Regions from separate parts of the Bradyrhizobium sp. C-145 genome, predicted to be linked through region 2. Evidence: riboswitches for the same ligand, from Rfam matches in the RefSeq annotation. Region 2 holds a riboswitch; each other region holds the start of a gene.
The links. A riboswitch is a leader RNA that binds a small molecule or an ion and turns the genes downstream of it on or off. The one in region 2 is predicted to bind cobalamin.
Positions count from the first base shown of each region.

Region 1: linked by a shared signal. The riboswitch ahead of LRP30_RS07115 (ribonucleoside-diphosphate reductase subunit alpha) and the one ahead of metE (5-methyltetrahydropteroyltriglutamate--homocysteine S-methyltransferase) in region 2 are both predicted to bind cobalamin.
Region 3: linked by a shared signal. The riboswitch ahead of LRP30_RS21410 (TonB-dependent receptor) and the one ahead of metE (5-methyltetrahydropteroyltriglutamate--homocysteine S-methyltransferase) in region 2 are both predicted to bind cobalamin.

Region 1 is NZ_CP088150.1:1,492,763-1,500,852, forward strand. Features, by position in the region: gene LRP30_RS07095 (hypothetical protein) at 1-131, opposite strand, end outside; gene LRP30_RS07100 (hypothetical protein) at 174-479, opposite strand; gene LRP30_RS07105 (DUF1521 domain-containing protein) at 1,379-2,842, shown strand; gene LRP30_RS07110 (class I SAM-dependent methyltransferase) at 4,217-5,170, shown strand; cobalamin riboswitch at 5,583-5,797, shown strand; gene LRP30_RS07115 (ribonucleoside-diphosphate reductase subunit alpha) at 5,899-7,836, shown strand; gene LRP30_RS07120 (ribonucleotide-diphosphate reductase subunit beta) at 7,827-8,090, shown strand, end outside.
Region 2 is NZ_CP088150.1:6,446,488-6,454,577, forward strand. Features, by position in the region: partial or broken gene hemN (oxygen-independent coproporphyrinogen III oxidase) at 1-449, shown strand, start outside; gene metE (5-methyltetrahydropteroyltriglutamate--homocysteine S-methyltransferase) at 1,143-3,488, opposite strand; cobalamin riboswitch at 3,591-3,794, opposite strand; gene LRP30_RS30435 (nodulate formation efficiency C protein) at 4,760-5,623, shown strand; gene LRP30_RS30440 (thermonuclease family protein) at 6,904-7,707, shown strand; gene LRP30_RS30445 (carbonic anhydrase) at 7,718-8,090, shown strand, end outside.
Region 3 is NZ_CP088150.1:4,588,673-4,596,762, reverse strand. Features, by position in the region: gene LRP30_RS21430 (adenylate/guanylate cyclase domain-containing protein) at 1-328, shown strand, start outside; gene LRP30_RS21425 (hypothetical protein) at 451-627, shown strand; gene LRP30_RS21420 (hypothetical protein) at 778-987, shown strand; gene LRP30_RS21415 (hypothetical protein) at 1,120-1,377, shown strand; cobalamin riboswitch at 1,467-1,682, shown strand; gene LRP30_RS21410 (TonB-dependent receptor) at 1,798-4,032, shown strand; gene LRP30_RS21405 (hypothetical protein) at 4,094-4,675, shown strand; gene LRP30_RS21400 (hypothetical protein) at 5,504-5,749, shown strand; gene LRP30_RS21395 (hypothetical protein) at 5,767-6,060, shown strand; gene LRP30_RS21390 (hypothetical protein) at 6,313-6,558, shown strand; gene LRP30_RS21385 (transporter) at 7,158-8,090, shown strand, end outside.

The DNA.
Region 1 (8,090 bases), 4.6 Mb from region 2:
ATCGCCACGGCCTGGGCCTGAACCTTCTGGCTAACACGCTCGAACTCAGCCATCTGATTCTGGAAGCCCGCATCGCCGGTCTGCTGGGCACCAGCAGGGCCGCCATTGCCGCCAACATTGTCAACCGCCATGTCTATTCGCCTTTCTTTTCGGATATCGTTGGGTCTGAGTTGTCACGAGGTGGGGGCCGGCGAAACGATCGCAGGAATGGAAAGGAACATCGGCGCACCGCCGAGGGTGCTGAGGCCAAGGTTCAGCTCCGGGCTCTTGCCGAGAGTGTCCAGCTTGGGCTGTACCTCGCACTTTTCGCCGGCGTCTTTGTGGTCTGCGGCCTTATCGTGGCCACCCTCTGGCACGAATGTGTGGACCACCTTGTCAAAGACCTTGTCTACGGTCCCGCCCAGTGCCGAACCAATGGCCGCTCCGGCCGGGCCGCCAAGGTATCCGCCGGCAGCGCTTCCGATCATTTCTCCGATCATCGCATTCTCCTATGCTCGTCTTGTTGCGATCAATAGACGACTGCTCGCCTAGATTTCAGCGGCGTCATGCTAGGGGCGCTACCTTTCGAGAAGCTGACGAATCTCACGTTGAGGCGATTGGACTGATCTTTTGCGGCAGCCTTGCATCTGCTCGCAATCATCGGCTCGCCAGGGCGTTCCCAGCCGCGCGTATGGTCGGCTTGGCGTCGACTCGGGCTGAGCGGTGCTTCCCTGCGTGTTCAGGCAATGATTTGACCTGGCGGAGCCTGCGGAGGCATGTGGCTTGCTTGCAGCGTAGGGCGCGGAAGCGGGCGATAAGGCATCGACTTGTGCGGCTGTCGGTCTGCGCTTGACTCGTCTGTTCGATATGGGCGGCTGGCGAAAGGAGGTCTGGTTTCGGGAAGTCTTGATGCTGGGGAAACTGACCGTGTCGCCGCGCGCGTTCATAAATCATCTCTGGACGCGATCGATCGCTCCTCGCCGATAATGTGCAGGACCGGCGGGAGCGCTGATTGCGTGGTGCGATGGGATGATTGGCCGATACCGGCAGCTGTCGCGTCACGCATCGTGAGCAGTTCAGCAGAGGATGCGCCTCGGACATCCGATTGACGTCAAAGTGGGGTGCGACTTCGGTCGCTCATCGTCAGCTTTTCGACAGGTATTGGGGCTAGAGTTCCTGTGAGTTGAATGCGCGCGATGTGCTCGTGCTGTTACTGCGGTGGGATGAAGGGGAAGGATCTCATTAGGGCTGCTGGATCTGGGGCAACGAGAAGCAGCCATTCGCTCGGATGGGCTAATTGGTGCGTTCTCATGCAGATCTGAAGCGGCGGGCCTTGGTTGACTATGCGCGTAACGCTCGCAGTTTTACAGCTTTCTTCTATGCAACAGGAGTGAACTAAATGCCGTATCTTCCCATGGCCGGTCTCCCCGTGGTCGGCGCGCTCGATTCGATGAACGGAGTGGCGCCAGAAGGCGCGGTTGTCACTCCCGCTTTCAACGCCTTGTTGGGGCAGTATGCTCCAGCGAGCTACCAGTACCTACCGGTAGCCTCGCCAGCCCTCGTCAGTTCGGTCGTTGCGGGTGTCGTCCCCGTCGCCGTGGCGCCAGCCATCGTTACGACCCAAGCGTACATGATGGCGCCTCCTCCTCCAACCATGCTGATGAACCAGCTGAATCAGAATTCTGAGCCTGCTGTGGATCCGGTGTGGACGCATGAGGTCAAGGATGGCAAGGCCACGATCAACCTTGGCGACAAGTATACGATTACGGCCGATGAGAAGGATGGCACCTGGACAGTTCGCAACAACCAGACCGGCCATGTCACGGTCATTCATGGCGACCCCCACGTCGATGCGAACGGAGACGGCAAGGATGACTTCGATTTCAAGAAGGATATGACGTTCCAACTCGACGACGGCACGAAAATTACTGTCAATAATGTCGACTACGGCAATGGTCAGGCCATCTCCTCAAAGCTTACCATTACGAACGGCCACAACGCGATGGTTGTCGAGGGGCTCGGCGACGACAAGGATGGCAAAAACAATCTGAGGGTGACACAGTCCAATGCTGACATGACCCTTGACGAGCTGACGTCCGATGGTGCCCAGACGATCCATGAGAGTGGCCAAGGCTGGGTCGATGGCGCCGGACGCACGGTGAATCAGGCGAGTATCGATGCTGGCGAACAAGGGCGCGGGCCGGGCAACTACCAGTATGCGAGCGCAGCGCCTGCCTCTACGGCCCCCGTCTTCTTCGTTCCTCCGCCGCCGCCTCTTGCGATGGTGCCCGTTGCGGTCGCTCAGGCGCCCACGCAGTCATCTCAGCGGTTGTCTCAGCCGGCGCCAGTGTGGTCGCATGAGGTCAGGGACGGCGTGGCTGAGATCAAGCTTGGTGATAAGTATTCGATCTTGGTCGCCGAAAATGACGGAACGGTGCTCATTCGTAACAATCAAACTGGCAAGGTCACAGCGATTAAAGGGGATCCCCACGTCGATGCCGATGGTGACGGCAAGATCGATTTTGACTTCAAGAAGAACATGACTTTCCAGCTCGACGACGGCACGAAGATTACCGTCGATACCGTTGATATCGGCAAGGGCAAAACGATGGCCTCGAAGCTGACCATTACCAACGGCGACAATGCCATGGTCGTCGAAGGGCTCGCAGACCGCTTCGACGGTAAGAACAATCTGACGGTGACGCAGTCGAATGCGGGACGTACGCTTGATCAGCTGACATCGGATGGAGCGCAGACGATTTATGAACAACCAGGCTCGGGCTGGGTTGATCGGTCTGGACGCCAGATGAACCAGGCGATCATCGACAGCAATGAGAACCCAGGCGCACCGTCGGATGCTTGAATTGGCCGCATGCCTGGCTGGTACGGGGCAGCGTTCCAGCTTATCGGGTAAGTCACTGAAGCGGGCGCTAGCGCCCGCTTTTCGTGTTCGGCAAGCGAGATGAAGATATTAGATGCGGCAGCGTATCGATCCAGGATCGCCGCTCTGGTCGCGCGATCGGGGCGGTCTGAGCTTTGGCGCCAATCGTACCGACAAACAGGCCGTGACCTCAGGCCCAGGTACCTGCAACATCTTTCGATGCTGGTGCCAGCGATGTAGGAGTTGCGCAGGTATGTGCGCCCCGAAGCCAATGCTGCCGATGTTACGGAAAGTCTTAGAAGATCTCTCTGGCGGACGAGTTCGCGGGCGGCTGCAGATCCAATCGAGGATAGCGTAGCTACCGCAATTGATCATCAAGGGGAGCGGTCCGTTTCGCCTTCAACTGTCCATTTAAGAGCGCTCCGCGTGAACCCGCATCGGAGAATATGGGGCACGCCGGCGGACTTGGGGTGCCGTTAAGCTTGGGCCACCGTTAAGCCTTCGATTTGCAGTGCATCTTTGCCACTGCGGAAGGCAAAGGGAAAGTCGCTGCGGCGCCTTCCGAAAGCTCCGAGTGCGATCGGATTTGCGGACCCGCTCGCGCCGCCGGCCTGGAGGATCACCTAAGACGCGTCTAGCTGCTGTTATGTGCCAAGTCTGGCTTGCTTCGCCCAATCGTTCTCGATTTGACCGTCCGTCCGACGTATCCTTCCCTGTGCGCGTCCGAGAATCCGGGCCTTCACCCATCATCTAGCTCGCTCATGGCGTCATCCATATCAGACTGGGAATCGCTTATGACTTGGGTGGCGACGGAAATCAGCGCCCTTTCGAATGCTCGCTGCAACAAGGCTGCAGGCGAGTTGTCGCCGCCGTTCCCGGCGTTATCGGTGTTTGCGCCAACCTCTGGCGCCCTTGCTGCGATATCGGCTGCGCCTGCGTCCATGTCGTAACACCCAGATAGCGGCGTTGCCGCGAGATGACCTATTCTCGTCATGCTAGCAGGGACAGCTTGCGAGAAGCTGACGAAGAGTGAGGCCCGTTTGATGCGCCTGCGCTCAGTGATGTAGGTTGGTTCCGCGTCTTGGAGTTTTGATGCACAAAGGACTGTGCTGACTCGAATCATTCGGCAGCCGCGTGTCCGCCGAACATCGGCCCGCATCGGTCCGGCTCAGGCGCGCCTGAGAGCCAATGGATCGGCTGGGCATCTGCGTTCGCTAACATGAAATAGAGAGCTTGGGCCTCTGTCTCACGATACGAGCCTAAAAAAACGCACGATGAAGGTGCACCTCGCCCAACTTCTGAGATAGGTCATCGAGTACTTGGAAGCAGCAGCCTTTGGCCGGGCAGCAAAATGAGATGGGAGACATTGGGGTGCGCACAGATTTTTCGCGGATCAATCGGTCTAAAGCTATCTTCGATGATATTTATGCTTTGGATGATCCGAGGGCATACTTCTCTGTCCTCGGAGGCTTGGATTATATGATCCCGGACGTGGCTGAGCCGGTTGTGCGGCAAATTCTAGCAGCGAAAGCTTCGGCAACCGGCCTTAAGCCGGTCGTGCTTGACGTCGGCTGTTCATACGGCATCAACGCGGCGGTGCATCGCTTTCCCCTGACCTTCGGGGGCTTGCGTCATCGCTACGCTCGGCGCGAAATGAGGGCGATCAGTTCTGCGACACTGGTGCGTCTCGATCGACATTTTTATGCAGCTTGGCCTGATGTCGGTTTGGCGCGGTTTATCGGCCTCGACGTCTCGGCACCGGCAATCAGCTACGCAACAAATGTCGGTCTGCTGGAGCAGGGCATTGTCGCTGACCTTGAAAAGGAACCGCTATCAACGGACAGCGCGCACATTCTCCGCTCTACGGATGTCATCATGTCGACGGGGTGCATCGGCTACATCACGGAGAAGACGTTCAGCAAAATTCTCGATGCGACAGACAAATGTCCATGGATCATCTCCTTCGTGCTGCGCATGTTTCCATTTGAGTCTTTGGCCTCGACGTTCGCCAGTCGTGGCCTTGTGACAGAACGTCTTTCCGGCGCAACCTTTATCCAGCGTCGCTTTCGCGATGCTGAAGAGTTTGAAGGGTGTTTGGCCAGCTTGGCGGCTCTTGGCCTTGATGCGACCGGTCTTGAATCAGAAGGGCTGTTTCACGCCGATCTGATCGTGACCCGGCCTGAGGCGGACGCGCGCGCCACTCCTCTGGAAAGCATTGTCACCGTCGCCAGCGGCAGAGGTCGGCCGATTGGGCCGCGTTACGTTCATGTTGAAGGCGCCGAGGGCTTGCAGGTCGCGCTTGAGCCGTAACAGGTCAGGAGCCGCTGCGCTGCGCGGCGGCCCGTTCGGCGCTGGATCAAGGGCTCGAGAACGAAGCCAGTCTGGTCGACAGCGCGGCCGCAGCCAATGTCATTTGAGCGCGGGATAAAGACTTCATCCGGATGTCATTATCGCGGCGAGCGCTAGGTGCTAGCGGATGCCGTTCGTTTCTGACTGACGTTCCCTGACATCAACGCTCACGCGGCGAGCATTTGCCTCGACCATGGGCAAGCTTAAGGGAGAACCGGAAAATGCAGCCTAACGCATAGCCGACCACTTCGAGCGGGAAAGCGGGAGCGCCGGAAATATACCCGACTTCGGCCGTTAAGTTGACGGTGTTCTCTACCTTCCGAAGCTTGATCTTCCCGAGCGCAAGACTTGACGAATCTCGGCGAGTGGCGGCTAGATGTGGGCCTGTCACGGTCTTCCATTCCGATATCTTGTCGGATAGAAGCTAAGAGGGAATCCGGTGCGCCGAACGGCTATTCCGGGGCTGCCCCCGCAACTGTAAGCGGCGAGCGGCTGTCATCATGGTCACTGGCGCGCGCGAGCGCCGGGAAGGCCGACAGCCGCAGCGACCCGCGAGCCAGGAGACCTGCCGCGACAGAAGAAACGTCCTCGGGCGGGGTGCCCCGGTGGAGCGCTTGCAGTCGGGGACGTTTGCCCGTCTCCTCGCAAGTCGTCCGCGGGCCCCAGCGCCAAACATCGCGGGGTTGCCGATGTCGTCGTCTTACGATTTCGATCAGCGGGGTCATCTCGTTGCACCGCCGAGGGTGCGGCCGCGGCTAGCGCAGGCAAAGCCTTCCGCGCGTGAGCTATCTCTTGCCCCGCGACGATCGCTGGCTCCGCTGCCGCGGCCACTCGCGCCATCGCCAAAACCGTCCGACCTTACGCTCGATCGCTCGCGCGACGACCTTCTGACTTCGTTCGGCAAGCTGACGTTGAGCGACCGTTATCTGCTCGCCGGCGAAGGCGTCCAGGACATGTTTGCGCGGGTGTCCTGCGCGTTTGCGGACGATGTTGCGCATGCGCAGCGTCTTTATGATGCAATGTCCCGGCTGTGGTTCATGCCGGCCACACCGGTGCTCTCCAATGGCGGCACCACGCGCGGCCTGCCTATCTCCTGCTTCCTCAACTCGGTATCGGACTCGCTCGAAGGTATCGTCGGCGCCTGGAACGAGAACGTCTGGCTCGCCTCCAACGGCGGCGGCATCGGCACCTACTGGGGGAATGTTCGATCGATCGGCGAGAAGGTGAAGGGCGGTGTCACTTCGGGCATCATCCCGTTTATCCACGTCATGGACGGCCTGACGCTGGCGATCAGTCAGGGCTCATTGCGGCGCGGCTCAGCGGCGGTCTATCTCGATATCCAACATCCCGAGATAGAGGAGTTCCTCGAGATCCGGAAAGCGTCCGGCGACTTCAACCGCAAGAGCCTCAACCTGCATCACGGCATCAACGTGACCGACGAGTTCATGCATGCCGTGCGGGCCGGGAGCGCCTTCGCTCTCCGCAGTCCAAAGACTAACGAGACCGTCCGCGAGATCGACGCTCGCCAGCTGTGGCAACGCATCCTTGAGAACCGGCTGCAGACTGGCGAGCCTTATCTCTTGTTCATCGACACCGTGAACCGCGCGCTGCCCAAGCACCAGCGCGAGCTCGGCCTGAAGGTCTCGACCTCGAATTTGTGCAGCGAGATTACCCTGCCGACTGGCATCGATCATCGCGACGAGGAGCGCACCGCGGTGTGCTGCCTCTCATCGCTCAATCTCGAGGCCTGGGACCAGTGGAATGAGGAGGAAGGCTTCATCGAGGATATCATGCGCTTCCTCGACAACGTGCTCACAATCTTCATCACCGTGGCACCGGACGGCATGAAGCGTGCCCGCTACGCCGCCCTGCGCGAGCGCTCCGTCGGCCTGGGCGTTATGGGATTCCACTCGTTCCTCCAGGCCAAGGGCATCCCGATGGAGAGTGTCCTAGCCAAGTCGTTCAATCTGAACATGTTTCGAAAAATCCGTCGCGATGCAGACGCGGCATCCGTGGCGCTCGCTCGCGAGCGCGGCCCATGCCCGGATGCCCTGGAACGCGGCGTGATGGCCCGCTTCAGCCATAAGATCGCGATCGCGCCGACCGCCTCGATCAGCATCATCTGCGGCGGCACCAGTGCCTGCGTCGAGCCGATCCCCGCCAACATCTACACCCATAAGACATTGTCCGGCGCCATCTCGGTGCGTAATCCGCATCTCGCCAAGCTGCTCGCGGCGAAAGGCGCCGACACCTCGGCGATCTGGCAGTCGATCATAGCGCACGAAGGATCAGTCGCCCATCTCGACATCTTGTCGGAGCGCGAGAAAGCGATCTTTCGCACCGCTTTCGAGATCGACCAGCGCTGGATCGTCGAGCTTGCCGCCGACCGCGCCCCATTCATTTGCCAGAGCCAGTCGATCAACCTCTATCTGCCAGCCGATGTCGATAAGTGGGACCTTCACATGCTGCACTGGACGGCATGGCAGCGCGGATTGAAAAGCCTCTATTACTGCCGCTCAAAATCGATCTCGCGCGCGGCGTTCGCCGGCAAGATCAGCGACGGCGACAAGGTGGCGGCGCCGCAGCCGCAGCGCACCGATTATGAGGAGTGCCTTGCATGTCAGTGATCGAACTTTCGTCCGTCGATCCGCGTACGCTGATCGGCAAGGGACGGGTGGGCCTGCTCGACTCGGCTGGAACATATGACGTCGATCGCTACGCCTGGGCTTACGAGTTCTGGAAGCGCCAGCAGCAGACCCATTGGATGGGCGAGGAGGTTCCGCTCGGCCCCGACCTCAAGGACTGGGCGTCGGACCGCGTCACCGCCAATGAGCGCGCGCTGCTCACCCAGATATTCCGTTTCTTCACTCAGTCGGACATC
Region 2 (8,090 bases):
TGAAGCGCAACTTCCAGGGCTATACTGACGATTGCGCTGACGCCCTCATTGGCCTCGGCGCTAGCGCCATCGGGCGCATGCAGCAAGGGTTCGTCGTGAACGCTGTCTCGACCAAGGACTACCTTGCTCGCATCGCCGAGGATCGGCTCGCTACCGCGAAGGGCTATTTGCTGACGGAGGAGGATCGCTTCCGCGCCGAGATCATCGAGCGAATCATGTGCGACATGGCAGTCGATCTCTCCGAGACATCCCGTCGTCACGGACTGGACCCGAAGTTGGCCGTCGTCGATCGTTCTCGAATCGAGAGCCTTATCGCAGATGGCGTCGTGGTGATTGACGATGGCCGGCTTTCCGTAGCTGATGGCGCAGAGTTCCTGGTCCGGAGCGTCGCATCGGCGTTCGACGCTCATCTTCCTCGGGGCGCGGCTACACGCAGTCCGGCGGTCTAAACCGGCTAGGCCGAGCAGGACCACACTCACGGCCGAGGAGCACCCTGTCGGCACACGCCACCTTCAAGTTCGCGACATGCTCTGCGTGGCCCGCTCATAGATCTCAAACAGAGGCCCAAGCCGAAACCCGACTATCGGGTGGAACCGGTCGACCAAGGACTGCCTTAAGCAGGGTCCAAATCAATAGCAACCGCTCATGCACTGGCTACGCTCGGGAGATTCTTGGAGCCGGTTTTTTCGTATCGTCGCGCTGATCGAGCATAAGGTTTCCAGGCAGGAAAGCGCACCGAGCTTGCGGTTGGTGCCCTGCGGCGACCGCCCGGCATCACTGCCCCTCGTTGCTGTCGGCAACCGCTGCCAACGTGCTCATGAGCGACAAACGCTGGTGTAGATTTCTAATCTCAAGCTATATCGGTCGCATACCACGGCATAATTGAGCTAAGCTGAGCTTGTGCTTCAACTGGGCTCAGATCTTCGGCGAATGTCCTCGCCGTGATCGAACCGGCGGCTGTCCTCCCTCCGCCGATGGAAGTCCGCGCGATGCGTCAGCGTCGCTCCTCCCAGACTTTACTTCCGCCCGGCCCGCTAAGCGGGGCCGGGCATCTTTTTGTGTTCCCAAGGCTCCCTCGATTGTCGAGAGCCCAAATGAGCACAAGCGGATCAGCTTTGTCGAGAAAAGACCCAAACCCGGGATTAACGGCCTCGCGGATCGGATGCAGCGCGCAGTTCGCGGGCGGCAGCGACCATGTTCGCTAGCGCGGGCCGAACCTCCTCCCATTTCCGCGTCTTCAGGCCGCAGTCCGGATTGACCCAGAGCTGCGAATCCTGCAGCCGTGTCCGAGCCAACGCCATCAGCTCCTTTATTTCGCCCGTCTCGGGAACGCGTGGAGAGTGGATGTCGTACACGCCCGGCCCGATCTGATTTGGATATTCGTAGTTCCTGAACACGTCGAGTAGTTCCATTTTCGAGCGCGACGTCTCGATCGAGATGACATCCGCATCCATTGCAGCAATCGCACCGATGATGTCGTTGAACTCCGAGTAGCACATATGCGTATGAATTTGCGTTTGATCGGCGACGCCCGATGAGCAGATGCGGAAGCAATCTACGGCCCAGTCGAGATAAGCCGTCCACTCCGATCGGCGCAATGGCAATCCTTCGCGGAGTGCAGCTTCGTCGATCTGGATCATGGTCGCACCAGCATTTTCGAGATCACGGACTTCGTCTCGGATCGCGAGCGCAATCTGGCGGCAGACCTCGCTTCTGGGAATATCATCGCGAACAAAGGACCAGTTCAAGATCGTCACCGGTCCGGTCAACATCGCCTTCATCGGCTTGCTCGTTAGTGATTGCGCGTAGCGCCACCAGTCTACGGTGATAGGCTTCGACCGCAAGACATCGCCAAATAGGATCGGTGGCCTGACGCAGCGCGAGCCGTAGGATTGCACCCATCCGTTCCTGGTAAATGCGAAGCCGGCGAGTTGCTCGCCGAAGTACTGCACCATGTCATTGCGCTCGAACTCGCCGTGCACGAGGACGTCAAGACCGATGTTCTCCTGCCAACGTACGGCGCGCGCAGTCTCCTCCTTGAGGAACCTGTCGTATTGCTCGTCGCTCATCGCGCCTCGCACATGCGCCGCACGGGCATTCCGGACCTCTGTGGTCTGCGGAAACGATCCGATCGTCGTGGTAGGAAAAGCCGGTAGTCCGAAACGATTGCTTTGGATCTCGGCACGACGGGCAAATGGGCTGGCGCGCGGGCGCATGCTCTGGTCGATCGCTCTCATCCGGGCAGCGACATTGGCATCGCGGATTTTCGGCGAAGTCAGGCGGACAGTCGCAGCACATTCCGACTCGGCAAGAGCTAGCGCAACATTCTGGTCGCCTGCGAGTGCCCGCGCCAGGATCGCAAGCTCGCGCATCTTCTGGACCGAGAAAGCAAGCCAGTTCTTGACGTCGGAAGCGAGCCCGGTCTCGAGTTCAACATCGACCGGCACATGAAGCAGCGAGCAGGATGGGGCGATCTGTACACGATCCTTGCCAAGCTTCGCAATCGCGGGTTCGAGCCGCTGGCGCAGCGAGGACAAATTCGACCGCCATACATTCCGGCCGTCGATCACGCCGAGCGAGATGACGAGATCACTTCGGCGGCCAGCAATGATCTGGTCCAATAACTGTGGCGCTCGAACCAGATCGAGGTGAAGTCCGGCAACTGGCAGCCTCAAGGCGGTATCCAGGTTGTCGCCGAGGTCGCCAAAATAGCTGGCAACCATGATCTTGATGGCCGGCCCCTCCTTGGCGAGCCGGTCATAGGCATGGAGCAGAGATTTTCGCGCCCCCTCATCCAGATCAAGAACCAGGCAGGGCTCATCGAACTGAACCCAATTTGCCCCACGTTTGGCCAATTCCTCCAGAACCTCGATATAGGCCGGTATCAGTTCATCCAGCAGTGAGAGTGGCTGGAACGCGAGATCGGCACTCTTGCCGAGCTTTAGGAATGTGACCGGCCCGATCAGGACAGGGCGGGTCTGAAAGCCAAGGGCCTTGGCTTCCTCATACTCCTCGATCGGCTTGCGAGAGCATAGCCTGAAAGTCTGTCCCCTGTGAAACTCGGGGACCATGTAGTGGTAGTTGGTGTCGAACCACTTGGTCATCTCCTGCGCGGGTGCGCCAAATCCGCGGGGTCCATGACCGCAACTCGCACCCTGGTCGTCGCATTGTGAACCGCGGGCCATGGCGAAGTACGTCTTGAGCGAAACGGATTCGGCTTTCGAGGCGTAGATCTCCGGGATGGCGCCAACCATGACACTTGTGTCGAGCACCTGGTCATACAGCGAGAAATCATTCGATGGAATGACCGTGACGCCGATAGATTTCTGACGAGCCCAGTTCGCGGCACGCAGGCCAGCTGCGTCCTCGAGCAACTGCTGTTCGCTGCTTTTTCCGGCCCAGTAGCTCTCTAGAGCACGTTTGAGCTCGCGCCTTGGACCGATGCGTGGCGTTCCGAGCGTGGCAACCGGAAGGGAGAGAAGAGACATAGCGTAAACCCCATGTTGGGGGCAAAGGCCATGGCGGACGCAGGCAGGGGAAGTCGCGCGGTGCGACGGCTGCTTGGCGCACCACCGGGACACCCCGCCCGTGGACGAATATATTGTCGGGGCAGGTCTCCTGGCTCGCGGGTCATCGCTGCTGTCCGGCCTTCCCGAAGCCGCGCAGGCTTCAGTGACATCGTTGGACAGCGGCTCGCCGCTCACAGTTGCGGGGGCAGCGCCGGCATTTTCACCGGCTTCCCTCTTAGCTCCGGATCAAATGCAAACCGGAGAACCTCGACGACTTGGATTATCGGCAAGAGAACTCTTCCGTCAACCTCTCAGATTATGTCGCAAGCTAATGCTGCGAACATCTGCTACGCGAATGACTGAGCATCTCTATCGCTGACTACGATGTAGAAGCGCTCTCCAATCAGCGATATCAGAATGACCATCGTGGCTACCTGCGCGTGGGGCCGCATGCCAGATCGGTGGAAAGGACAAATGCGGCTTGCGCGGCCGGAACTGCTGCCTCGAGCAGAACGCATTTGATGCGAGTCCCGGCTTCCCAGCGGTTCTTCGAGCACGTCCGCCCCAGCCGCCTTCTCGACCAACAGGATCAGTGTTGATTAGGCCCAAGACACCTGGCGAAAGCCAGCAACATACGCGGCGAGCACGTTGATTTGCGTGCCAACCAGACTCCAAATGCTCGGCGGTGAAGATTGGCTTGGCGTCCTTGGCCATCGAGTGCAAAGCGCAGCTGACGGAGGCTGCCCTCGACTTCCGGAGCGCCGCATATCGCGAAAGGAGCGCCAACCGCGCCGCGGCTCCTTGGCCACAAGTGCCCCAAGGCATGGCAGAGATCGAAGGCCACATTCCAGGAACGATAAACCAAACGGTTCAATTGCGGCAAACGTGCTCCCCATTCTCATCAGGACACCGAGGCGTTCCCCTGCGCCGTCGAATATCCAGTGCGTGACGAGGATGGATAAGCCGCGATGGATAGGCTGAATGGAACGATCGAAACGAGTGCAAGTCGGAAAGTCGACAAAGAGGACACAAAACCGGTGAGAATTGCCGTCTATTACCTGGCACGGAGAATGCAAGTCCTCGGCATGCCCAGGCTCCTCCTGCTGGGCATGTCCAGCACAGCAAATTGGGGCTGTCGCTGGCGGCTGAAGTTAGCGGCGCGTGACATAGAGGGGAGCGCCTGCTCGCGCGGGACACCATCGGTCGCCCCGTCGCGTAGCCGCTAACTTCTTGCGCTCGCGCATAACAAGTTGAAGGTTGCCCGCTTTGAAAGACGTGTTGATGAAAGACCAGATGGGCGGACGGTTATGAAGAGAATGTCTGGAAGACGCGCGCTATGGTTTTGTCTCGGTGGACCGCTGATCTGCCTGGCCGCGCTGGCTGCCATGAGCAACAGTGTTCGCGCCAACGACAGCCCTCTTGTCGACAGAGTCAAGTCAACGTGGCGAGCGCAAGATGGTGAGACGATAGAACAAATTCTGTCCAACGTCTCGAAGGTGGCACACTTCGTCCCTCGAACGTGGGGCGTCGCTGAACTTGACCGAAATGAGTATGTTTTCGTTTCGTGGACCAGGCACCGGGACAATAAATCAGACGAACAGTACGTTATCACCTGGAAGATCGCGCTCGACGGGACGATTGAACTTGCGTCGACCTATGCAAAGCCGATGGAACTGGGCTGGCGCGCCCTGGCGCTCTCGTTGATCGCCAGTGAAGTCGCGGATGGCGAAAGGGACGCAAATCTTCGCTTTCTGCATGATCCGACCAACTTCAACTTTGTGACGACCGCGCAGGGCCAGCTCGGCGATCTTCTGCGGCAGGGCCGCTGCAACATCGTTGAACCTGTTGGAGTGAACTACTTGCCGAAGCAGAATGACAAGCCCACCGAGAACGGTGATCTGTGGCGCGTTCTGCTTTTGGTGAACTGTAATATCGCAGGGCCCCGTTATTTTACCCATAACGGAGTCATCACTTTCGAGAAGAGCGAAGGACAAGATTGGGAGCCGCAATCCTCTTTTGCCAAGCGTATCGCGGCCTTTCCTCCTGGCTCCTGGTTCGCTCGCATGGAGCCAAAGGAACGGGACGAGTTAGAGGGGAGCGAAAGGCCTCGGTAAATGGTCCCGCAGAGCAAGATCGCACCGCAGCTCCTTTAGCGCCGAACGCCTCAGAGCAACTGCAAGACATATCAGCTCTAAAGTCGCGGTGTTTACGCCTCCGCAACAGTCGCGAGCCTTTCCGCAGCCTTCAGCCCGTCATCGAAAAAATCGGGCAGCACGATTACCTCGACTCTTTCTGCGAGGAGTCGAGCTCAGCGGCGCGTGCCAGCTAGCGAGATTTGGCCCCCGGCGCACCCCAGGCAGTGAGAGCACACCAATCTGCGAGGGACCCACTCTCCATGCCATTCTTCACGGGAGCGGGCCTGAAGATGCCTCGGGCCCAAGCCCGATCCGGCGTGCGCGCCGCGCATCGCGCGACTGACTGGCACCCGCAAGAGCGTGAGCATGCCGACGCGGAGGCCGCGCGCGGGATCGAGTGTTGCGACGAAACCGGTTAAGAGGGTAACAGGGGCACGGTTAGCGATGCCGGCATACCCCCTGAGTGCCGACCCTTTTCCGAGAGCCCCGGCGAGGAGCCCCGGAGCCGTGCGCGAGGCATCGAGGACCGAGCTGAGTCGGCGCTAGATTTTCTCGCGCGCATTCGTCTGCGCGTCATAGATCCGGATTTGAAGCATGGGAAAACGCTTCTTTAGTTCTGCTCCACCTGCCCTGGCGCACGATCATGGTGCAGCGCGGAGGTACGAAAAGCCACAATGCAATTGGCATCAAGGACCCATCCCGGCTGGCTCTACGAAAGAGAGCTCCGGGTTCTGCGCGGTTTGCGCAAACGATACCGATCATTTCCGCAGCGAACGTTGATCTGAACTCCGCGGCGGTCCAAATCTCAGAGGAAGCGAGACCAGATTTCTTTCGAACATCGGTCTTTCGTGACAAGAATTTACGGCGAAATGTCATCGCCCTCGTCGAGACCGGCGGCAGCCTTCTGTCTGCCGATGGAACTTGGCACGAAGCATAGCAGGGTCGCTCCTCCACGCCTGACTTCCACTCCACCGCCGAAAATTCACAGGCGCTTTTTGTTCAAGCGCGGCAGAAACAGCGTTCCGAGCTTCGGCTTTCTCCTGCATCGCGAGTTCGGCGCTGAGCGATGGGAATCTCCTCCTCAGGTCGAGAGGGTGCAGTGCGCGCCCACTGAGAGAGCCCATCGAGACTCGAAGGATACCGCGACACGCACACCGGAAGAAATCGCTTGAACCTCACGCAGCGTCAGGTCGTAGGTTCGAAATCTCGACCAAGCTTTCATAAAGCACACGTCGAACGATGCCGGCCGAATAACGGACATGATGCGTCCAGCAGTCGAATGTGGCGGCACCGGCTCGTGCGTGAACGTGGATCAAGAGCGAAAGGTAATTGTCGGGATGAAACACCGCGTAATGATGGTCGCATTGCTCGCTCTCATCACATCTCCGGTCTGCGCGGGCAAACTCAGCGGTGCTCCGCGCATCGTCGACGGCAATATGATCGAGATCGAGCAAACCAAGATTCGGCTCTCAGGGATCGAAGCTCCTGAGACTGATCAGATTTGCCTCGACGCCCACGGCAGGAAATGGGCTTGCGGCGTAGCTGCTCGCGACGAGCTTATCAAGCATTCGAACGGACGAACGTGGGATTGTCATACCACAGGAGTTGATGAGTACAGGAGGTCACTCGGCAGTTGCTTTATCGAAGGCGAAGATGTGAACGCCTGGATGGTACGCTCGGGCTGGGCACTATCGTCGGGTCCATCTAACCATAGCTATGCTATCTATGAGTTGGTGGCGAGCACAGGCTATGCGGGGCTGTGGTCGGGGGCGTTCATCGCGCCTTGGGACTGGCGTCGCCGCAACAAGAGGACGATCATCGTCGGCGCAAGTTCGATTCCGATCGACGCTCAGGAACTCCTGCTCGGATCCGCTCTGCTATTGGACCCGCCCTCGCCCGAGTGTCTGATAAAAGGCACCGCGGACCTCAACGGCGAGCGCATTTATCACCTGCCCGGGCAACTCAGTTACGGACAAATCGACATGACAAAGAAGCCCGGTGGACGCTGGCTCTGCAGCGAAGCGGAAGCCGAAGCCACCGGGTGGCGTAAAGCCGCGCGATGAGGTGAGACGCATGTATGCCGGCCGTTCTCCGAATATGTCCTATCTCACCAAGATCGCACCTTTGCGCCGCTCGCTGTTGCTGTTCGCTGTTTCGGCGGTTTGCCTGCGGCTTGGCAACAACATTGTCGATGCGAAGCAAGCAAAAGCGCCGCCCAAGCCACATAACCTGCTCTCGCCGGATGCTGCCCTGAAGCGGCTGATGGAGGGGAACGATCGCTATGTCCAGAGCGCATCACGAGGCGACGATTTCAAGCGCGAGCGCCCGGTTTTGGTCGATGGGCAGAATCCATATGCGGCGGTTCTGAGCTGCGCCGATTCTCGCGTGGCGCCTGAACTTGTCTTCGGCACCGGACTTGGTGATCTGTTTGTCTGCCGCCTCGCTG
Region 3 (8,090 bases), 1.9 Mb from region 2:
GGCGGATGCGATCGGCTCACAGCTCGAACTGCGTGAGATTGATCGCGTCGCGGTCGCGGGGCAGCGCGCACCGCAGGCCGTCTTCGAGGTGATGGGCAAGGCCGGCGCACTCACCGATGCGCAAGCGCGCCTGCGCACGCACTATGCCGAAGGCCTTGCCGCCTATCGCGCCGGGCACTTCGACGACGCCCGCGCCGCCTTCAACGCCGCGCTCGAAGCGGTCCCCGGCGACGGTCCCTCGCGCACGCTGCTCGGCCGCATCGCGCAGTTCGAGGTCAACCCGCCGGACGTGGGTTGGGACGGCGCCTGGCGGTTGGAGCAGAAATAGCATTGCCTGCCGTCCGGCGTCGCCGACCGGAAAAAACGATTCTACTCCATAACGATGTTCGCCGTGACCTATTTCCCGGGCTTAGGCTCGACGTCCCTGAGGCGTCAGATGGGGACACGCCGATGACACACCTTGAGGACAGGCTCGAACGGTTCGAGACGCTCTCCGCCGAGTGCGAGCTGATTGCCAAGCTCGCCACCGACAGCACCAAGCGCGAGTTCTATCTGAAGCTCGCCGAGCAGTACCGCCAGCTGGCAGTGGATATGCGGCAGGCGATCGCGACCAGCGCTGCTGCTTGAGGCCGACTGCAATCCGTTCTTAACATTTGGCGCGCATTCTCAGGCGCATGCGGGCGTCGCTGATTGGCGATGGCTCGTAGTGGGAAGGCCGGGGTTCGTTGCAATGCAGCGCCTCGCGAGTGTCACTTGCCATGTTTGACGGGCAATCCCATGCGTCTCGTTGCAGTGATCATATTCGCGCTCATGACGGCGGCCTGCGATCAGGAGCAGGACATCACCGGCTCGACGTCGACCTGCCCGATGCGAAACTACAGCTACAATCCTCGCGACATGAACCAGTGCGTCAGCGCCTGCAAGTCATGCGATCACGGCACCACGGTCACCTGCACGACCTCCTGCACCCTCAAGGGGGCTCGCTGAGTTCTTGATGCTTGTGGCCAAAATCGCCGGCGCGCCAAAAGACAGGAGGCTGTCGGCGGTGCCCAGGCACCGGAACGATTCACTTGGATTAATCATTGAAGGAGGCGGGCAGGACGCGTGGAGTCCGATTGAATGGGTATGCTCGATCCCGGCCGGTTCCTAGTGTCGTGCTCGCATTGCGACGCTTGGCCGATGGCTGCCAACGTCAAACGTTCAAGCTGGTCGGCATTCCCGCGTGAGGTCCGTTTCGTGTGTCGGCGCTGCCGCCGCGAGGAGACCGCGATTGTCTCTGCCTCCGGCGAACTGACGCCGATCAAGCGCATCGATGTTCCGCCACGCGACGTCGCCATCGCTTGGGCGCAGGCCCAGCGCCCGCGAGGGCGGACGTAGCTGCCGGGCCTCTGCTTGCGGGACGCACCGGCAGCGGCGAGTGGTCGCTGCCAGATGCAACCAGTCGATTGACTCCCGGGCTGCACGACTCGTAAAAGATCCGCGACGGTTCTCCTCACGGAGATCAAAAGGGAACGTGGTGCGAGATTTTCCCAACGCCGGGATCTTCTCAATGCCATGGCTGCCCCCGCAACTGTAAGCGGCGAATCTCTCGTCCTATGCCACTGGGAATCTCGGTCCTGGGAAGGCGACGGAGAGGTAACGACCCGCGAGCCAGGAGACCTGCCGTCAGCCGTGGTCACACGCGAAGATGTCGGTCGGGGAGTACAGACATTAGCTTCACCGGAGCGATTGATCGCTTCGTCGTGAAACCTCGTTCGCTGTGACGTGCCACTGACGTCCTGCCGAGGTTTTGTTCGCATGTCTTCCGTTTCCGCCGCAATCCGGTGCCGTCGCACGGCCTGGCTGGCGTCCAGCTTCATCATTCCCGTTCTTGTCCTCAATATGAGGGGCGTCCGCGCCCAGACTGCCGCCGAGCAGTTGCCGCCGGTCGAAGTGACCAGGGCCGACGATCAGAACCGCACGCGTGCCAGGGCGAGCAGCGATGGCGACATGGGGAGACGCCGTGCGACGCCGAACGGCGCGCCGACAGGGACCGGCTCGGCCGGCTTTGGCGGTGAGGCGGCCAGCAACAATGGAGGCATCGTCGACGCCGCCACGACCGTCATCACCGCCGCGGACGTCGCCCATTCGCCGTCGCAGACGCTTGCCGAGATCATCTCGACGCAAGTACCGGGCGCCCAGATCACGACGTTCTATGGCGGTCCGATCGGCGCCAAGACCGGTGTCGACCTGCGCGGCTTCGGCGCGTTCGCAACGACCAACACGCTGGTGCTGGTCAACGGACGGCGGCTGAACGACATCGACATGGCGCAGGTGGACCTTGCCACCATCCCGCTCAATTCGATCGAGCGCATCGAGATCACGCGCGGCAATTCCGGTGCGGTGCTCTATGGGGACAACGCGGTCGGCGGCGTCATCAACATCGTCACCAAGAACGGCGTCGGCGGACCACCCATGGCCGCGGGCATCGAGGTCGGCTTCGGCTCGTTCAACACCAGGCTCGCCAACGTCTCGACGTGGCTCAATTCCGGTCCGTGGTCGACCTCGTTTTACGGCAACACCGTCAAGACCGATGGCTATCGTGACAACAATCGTTATTCCCAGGAGAACGGCGTCGGCAATCTGAACTACACGACGCCGGGGTTGACTGCTTTCCTGTCCGTGACCGGCGACAATCAGGAGCTGCGACTGCCGGGCGGCCGCACCGTCGATCCCTCGATCGGTCTCGACGAGCTCGCGACCAACCGGAAGGGGACCAGCACGCCCTTCAACTATGCCAACCAGCAAGGTTTTGGCGCGACAGCGGGCTTCACAAAAACCCTGGTGAACGGCGTCGATCTCATCGTCGACGGCGGCCTGCGCGACAAGAGGCAGCAGAGTGCATTCTTCTCCAGTCCGACGCCGGCGCCCGCCTTCTTCACCTCGACCTATGTCGACGCCGATCTGACGACATGGTCGATCACGCCGCGGCTCAGCGTGAAGAGCCTCCTGCTCGGAATGCCGTCGCAGCTCTTGACCGGCATCGACTATTACGATGCGAGCTTTCAGCAGAACCGCGGCGCCGGCCAGGGTCTCGCCGCCTGGCACAATTACGACCTCAGGCAGCAGACCGTTGCGGGCTATTTTCAGCACACATTGGGTGTGACGCCCACGACCGACGTTTCCTATGGCGCGCGGGTGCAGACCATCAGTCTGTCGGCACGTGACAATTTTGATCCGGCGGCTCCGTTCAACGCCGACATCGGCGCGCACCCGCTCAGGAGCGACGAGACCCAGTATGCGCTGCACCTCGGTGCCGAGCATCGCCTCAACGACATTGTCTCGCTGTTCGGCCGCGCCGCGCGGTCGTTTCGCACGCCTGACGTCGACGAGCGGGTGTCGTCAGGACCCTCATTCGATCCCTTCTTCAATCCACTGCCGCGAACGTTCCTGCTCAAGACCCAGACCTCGCAGGATGTCGAGGCTGGGCTACGTATCAAGGGAGGCGGTCTTCAGATGCAGAGCAGTCTCTATCTGATGGACCTCGCCAACGAGATCCATTTCAATCCAATCCTGTTCTACAACGCCAATCTCGATCCGACCCGTCGTTACGGCTCGGAGACCAGTGTCTCCTATCGCGTCAACGACGCGCTGCTCTTGCGCGCCGGCATGGCTTATACGAGGGCTGTCTTCCGAGGGGGCGTCTGGGCGGGCAATGACGTGCCGCTGGTCTCGCGCTACACCGCGAGTGCGGGTGTCACCTGGAACATCTGGCAGAACTATGTCGTGCTCGACGCCACCGCGCGATTCTGGAGCGAGCGTCGCATGGACAACGACCAGGCCGGAACGCAGAAGCCGATCCCTGCCAATGGCACGATCGACCTCAAGCTCAGTGGTCAATATGAGCGGTACTTCTGGTCGCTCAGCGTCAACAATTTGCTGAACGCGCTCTACTACGACTATGCAGTCGCAAGCACCTTTACCGACGGTCGCTTCAGCGCCTATCCGCTGCCCGGCCGCAGCTATCTGCTCAAAGCCGGCGCCACGTTCTGACGTCGATAGGGCTGTCACACGTCCCCAAATGCACTAGAATTCGAATAGAAGGAGATCACTTATGGCTCTCAGCATCCAGCCGTCTCACGCCGACCGTCTGCGGCTTCACCCGGTCGCGCCGCGTCTTGCGCCGATGTTCTGCTTTGCGCTGCTGACGGCGTCATGCGCGCTCGCAAGCTTCGCGCTCGCCTGTGCAACACCGTTCGCGGCCTTTGCCGTCGTCGCGGCCGCGATGCTGCCGCTGCGCCCGGCGCTGCTCGTCGTCACTGGCGCCTGGCTCGTCAACCAGACCATCGGCTTCGGCGCGCTGCACTATCCCATCGACGGCAGCACCATCGCCTGGGGTTTTGCGATCGGCGCGGCCGCGCTGCTGGCGACCACCGTTTCGTCTGCGGTGCTGCGCATGCTGCCGCAGGGCCGCACGCCGCTGGCGCTGGCCGTCACGCTCGTCGCCGCCTATGCGGCCTATGAGCTCGCGCTGCTCGCCGCGACGCCGTTCCTGGGGGGAGAGGGCGCCTTCACCGCAGCCATCGTGATGCGCCTTGGGCTGACCAGCGCCGCCTGGCTCGCCGGTCTCGTCGCCGCCTGCGAGATCGTCCGCCTGCTCGATCCGTTCGGGCGCAAGCGAGCGATGTCGGCCTGAGCGCCGCTACGTTCGACGTCGTGGCGCCATCGGGGCTGCAGGATTTTGCTGTGTCGCTCTCTGTCAATCCTCGTTCGCGAAAATATTCCACTTTACCGAAATTCGGATTTGTCGTATGTGTCGCTCATCCCGGCTCACCCTTGAGGGGCGATCATGTGTCGTGATGATCGCAGAGCCGGGCTTGCGGTGGACGCGGCAGCGTCGGGCGCGAGAGCTAAGGGCAGGGCGGATTGCTCTCCGTGAGCCCTTAAGGCTTCGCGCGGACGGACGGCGCTGTCAGGTTCGTCGTGCCAGCATTTCGATGGCAACGTGCACAACGCCGTCGAACCCTGTGGTGCCAACGAACCGCGCGTACGGCAAAACCGTGTGGTCCTTTCCGCCAGCGATATTTTCGGTCCGTTGAAATCGCCGGAAGTGCCTGAAGATAAAGACATATTGCTGCTTCTGCCGGACGGGCGAAAAGCCCGTCCGAACCTGCTGGGCCCTAATAGGCCCTAGTTTCACATGGGTGCGCTGACGCGGCCCGGTCCCGGTCCCCTTAGCCCGTCCCCGGCCGCGCTCTACGGCCTTTCCTGCGGCCTTGCCTATGCGCTGGCGCGGCCCTGTTCGGTGTCCTGTGGCCCTGTCGCTCTGGCGCGCCGTGCGGGCTTCCTGCGGGCTCTGACGCCTTCCCGTCGCTTGCCGCCCTGCTGCCGAGACTGTGGAAACCGGGAAACAACCGGCATCTCTCCGCCAAACAGGTCTACGCTCGTCTGCGACCGAGTTTGGGGAGGGCGATATGGAGTTCGAGCTTAAGGGCGCGCTGAAGAAGTATCGTCGGATGCGATCATGGCGGCGCGCCGGAATGGCGATCATGGCATTCGGTGCGATGTCAGCGCCGTGGGTTCTCGATCTGGGGCGGACGGACGGGCTGATATTGCGCTTGTCCTGTGGATGACTGGCGAACTCGAAATGCGATTGAAGACAATCCAGACACGGCTTGCCGGAATGAACGATCAACTGAATGCGCTCACCCGCAGAGACCCCGATCACGGTCCGGATGCTGATTTGATCCTCGAACTCAACGACTGGTGACGAGAGGGGCACGATCAATGAAGGCATTAAGGGTCATCGGCTATGTCTGCCTCTCGCTCGTTTCCGTCTACAGCGTCGTCTTTAGCGACAGCAAAAACTTCCAGTGGCTGGTGGTCGCCTGTTGGGCTGCGGTCTTTTACTACTGGTGGATAGAGGATCGAGATGCTCGCAAGATCAGAGAGGAAAAACGGTTTCAAGAACTCGCTTCGCGGGTAGCCTATCTCGAACGTCAGACAAGAACGCTTGAGTATCAGGTTGGGGAGCTCCAGCGCGTGTCATCAAGGGGCGGAACATGGTCTCCGCCAAGCTGAGGTGTCGTTGGCGCTCGCGACGCTGGCGTGGCTGTCGTCTGCGCACCGGCTAGCAGCGCGGGAATTTCAGTCGTCGTTCCAGAGAGACAATAGGCCGTGCTTGTGGCCGAGATTTTCCCGGTCCAATCCGACTTTCACTCGCCACTCCCAGTGCTCAGGGAGTGTCTTGTTGTGCTTCTCCCTGTTGCATTTTGCATGGGCCAACAGAAAATTTGATCGATGATCGAGCCCTCCCTTCGCTAGCGGCCTCATATGATCGACCTCTCCCTCTTCCGGGCGCTCTATTTGCTCAAAACAACAAAGGCACAGGCCGTTTTGTCGTTTCCACAATTTTTGCTTGATCTCCAACGGAAAGCTTCGTCGAGCGCCATTCCCGGCGTGTGCTCGCTTCGCATCTCGAGTTTTGCGGCCTTCTGGATTGTGCTTATCGCGCTCTCTCGAAGCCTTGTTCATACAGGCCCGGCAATATCCTTTCAAAGTTTTGCCGGACGGGGCTGATCCAAAGAACTCTCTCGTTGCTGCCTTCGTCTCGCCGCAGCGCGTGCACGTCCGGACCGCTCCCAAATTCACTTGCGCTCCCCCAAAAGTCCCGACCGATCCAAAGCAGCGACCAGCCGAACTCAGATGTTAGCACGGGTTTGTTCACGAACGTCGAGACCAAGCTGACGCATGGCAAAAAATGGTTCCCAATGGCCGACGTGGGAGCCAGCGGTCTGTTGGCGCTCGATGGCGATGACGCGATGGAGCGCACAAGCAGGATGTTTGCCCCATCAGGGGCGACCGTAGAAGGATGGCGCTCCCTCGCAAGGTAGTCAGGGTCCTTCGGAGGGTGCCGCGCGCGCGGGGACCGCGCGACCGCGCCGTATGAGGATATTTGCAATTTCTCATTTCGCTGTAAATTTTGTACCATCTCGCACACAAAGGCGGTGCGTGTTGTGGCGTGTCGTCCGACATTGTCGAAGTCCGAGCCCTTCCGACCGCCAGTGCAGTTTTGGCGCAAACCGGACATTTGGCCGGACCGAAAAGTCTCGGCCAATACCGGAAGTGACGAAATGAACGTATAATGGATGCCGTGCGTGACGTGAGGGGGGCGAACAATGATCAACCGACTATCATTCATTGTTGCTCTGGTCGCATCGACGGCCATCGGCGTGAGTGCCGCCTCGGCGCATCATCCCGGCATCGGCGGTATCGGTGGTGCAGGCGGCATCCTGACGATAGGCGCTGGCACCCTCGACGAGGGGCAGTTCGCGTTTTCCGCTTTCATCGATTATCTCCGGCTCAAGCAACTGAGCGAACCGACGCTGCTCGCGAACGTCGGCAACGGCGTCCATGGCCTGCAAACAGTCGAGAGCTACGGTGTTGCGCTTGCCTATGGCATCACCAACGATCTCACGGTGTCGGTGCGCCTGCCATGGGTGCGCCGCACCGGCATCCTCGAAGCCGTGCAGGAAGACCCGGCTGCTCCCGCCACAGTGCGTGACCGTGGCAATACATCGGGTTTCGGCGATGTCACCGTACTTGGTCAATATCGCTTCGTGAACAATCAGGTCAGCGGAACGCAGGCGGCAGTGCTATTTGGTGTCAAGGCTCCGACGGGTACGACCGACTTGGTTGATCGGTTCGGTGAAATCTTCGAGGCCGAATTTCAGCCCGGATCGGGCTCTTGGGATTGGCTTTTCGGCGCAGCGTTGAGCCAGCGCTTAAATCCCGCGTTGAGCTTCCATGCCAACGTGCTGGCGATTGCTAATGGCACCGGAACGCAAAACACCAACCTCGGCAACCGCTTCCTTTATAATGCCGCGCTTTCCTACCGGGTCTTCGGCGAGACCGCGAGCGAGCCGCATACGCACGATACACGGAACGCTTATGCGCATGCTGGTCATGACCACTCGAGGGTGATCACGAAGGCTTCAACGGTGACCGCGCCGCACGGTCACGTTGCGCTCGACGCATTACTCGAGATCAACGGCGAATGGCATGACAAGCAACGAATTGCCGGGATCAGCGATCCCAATTCGGGCGGCAAC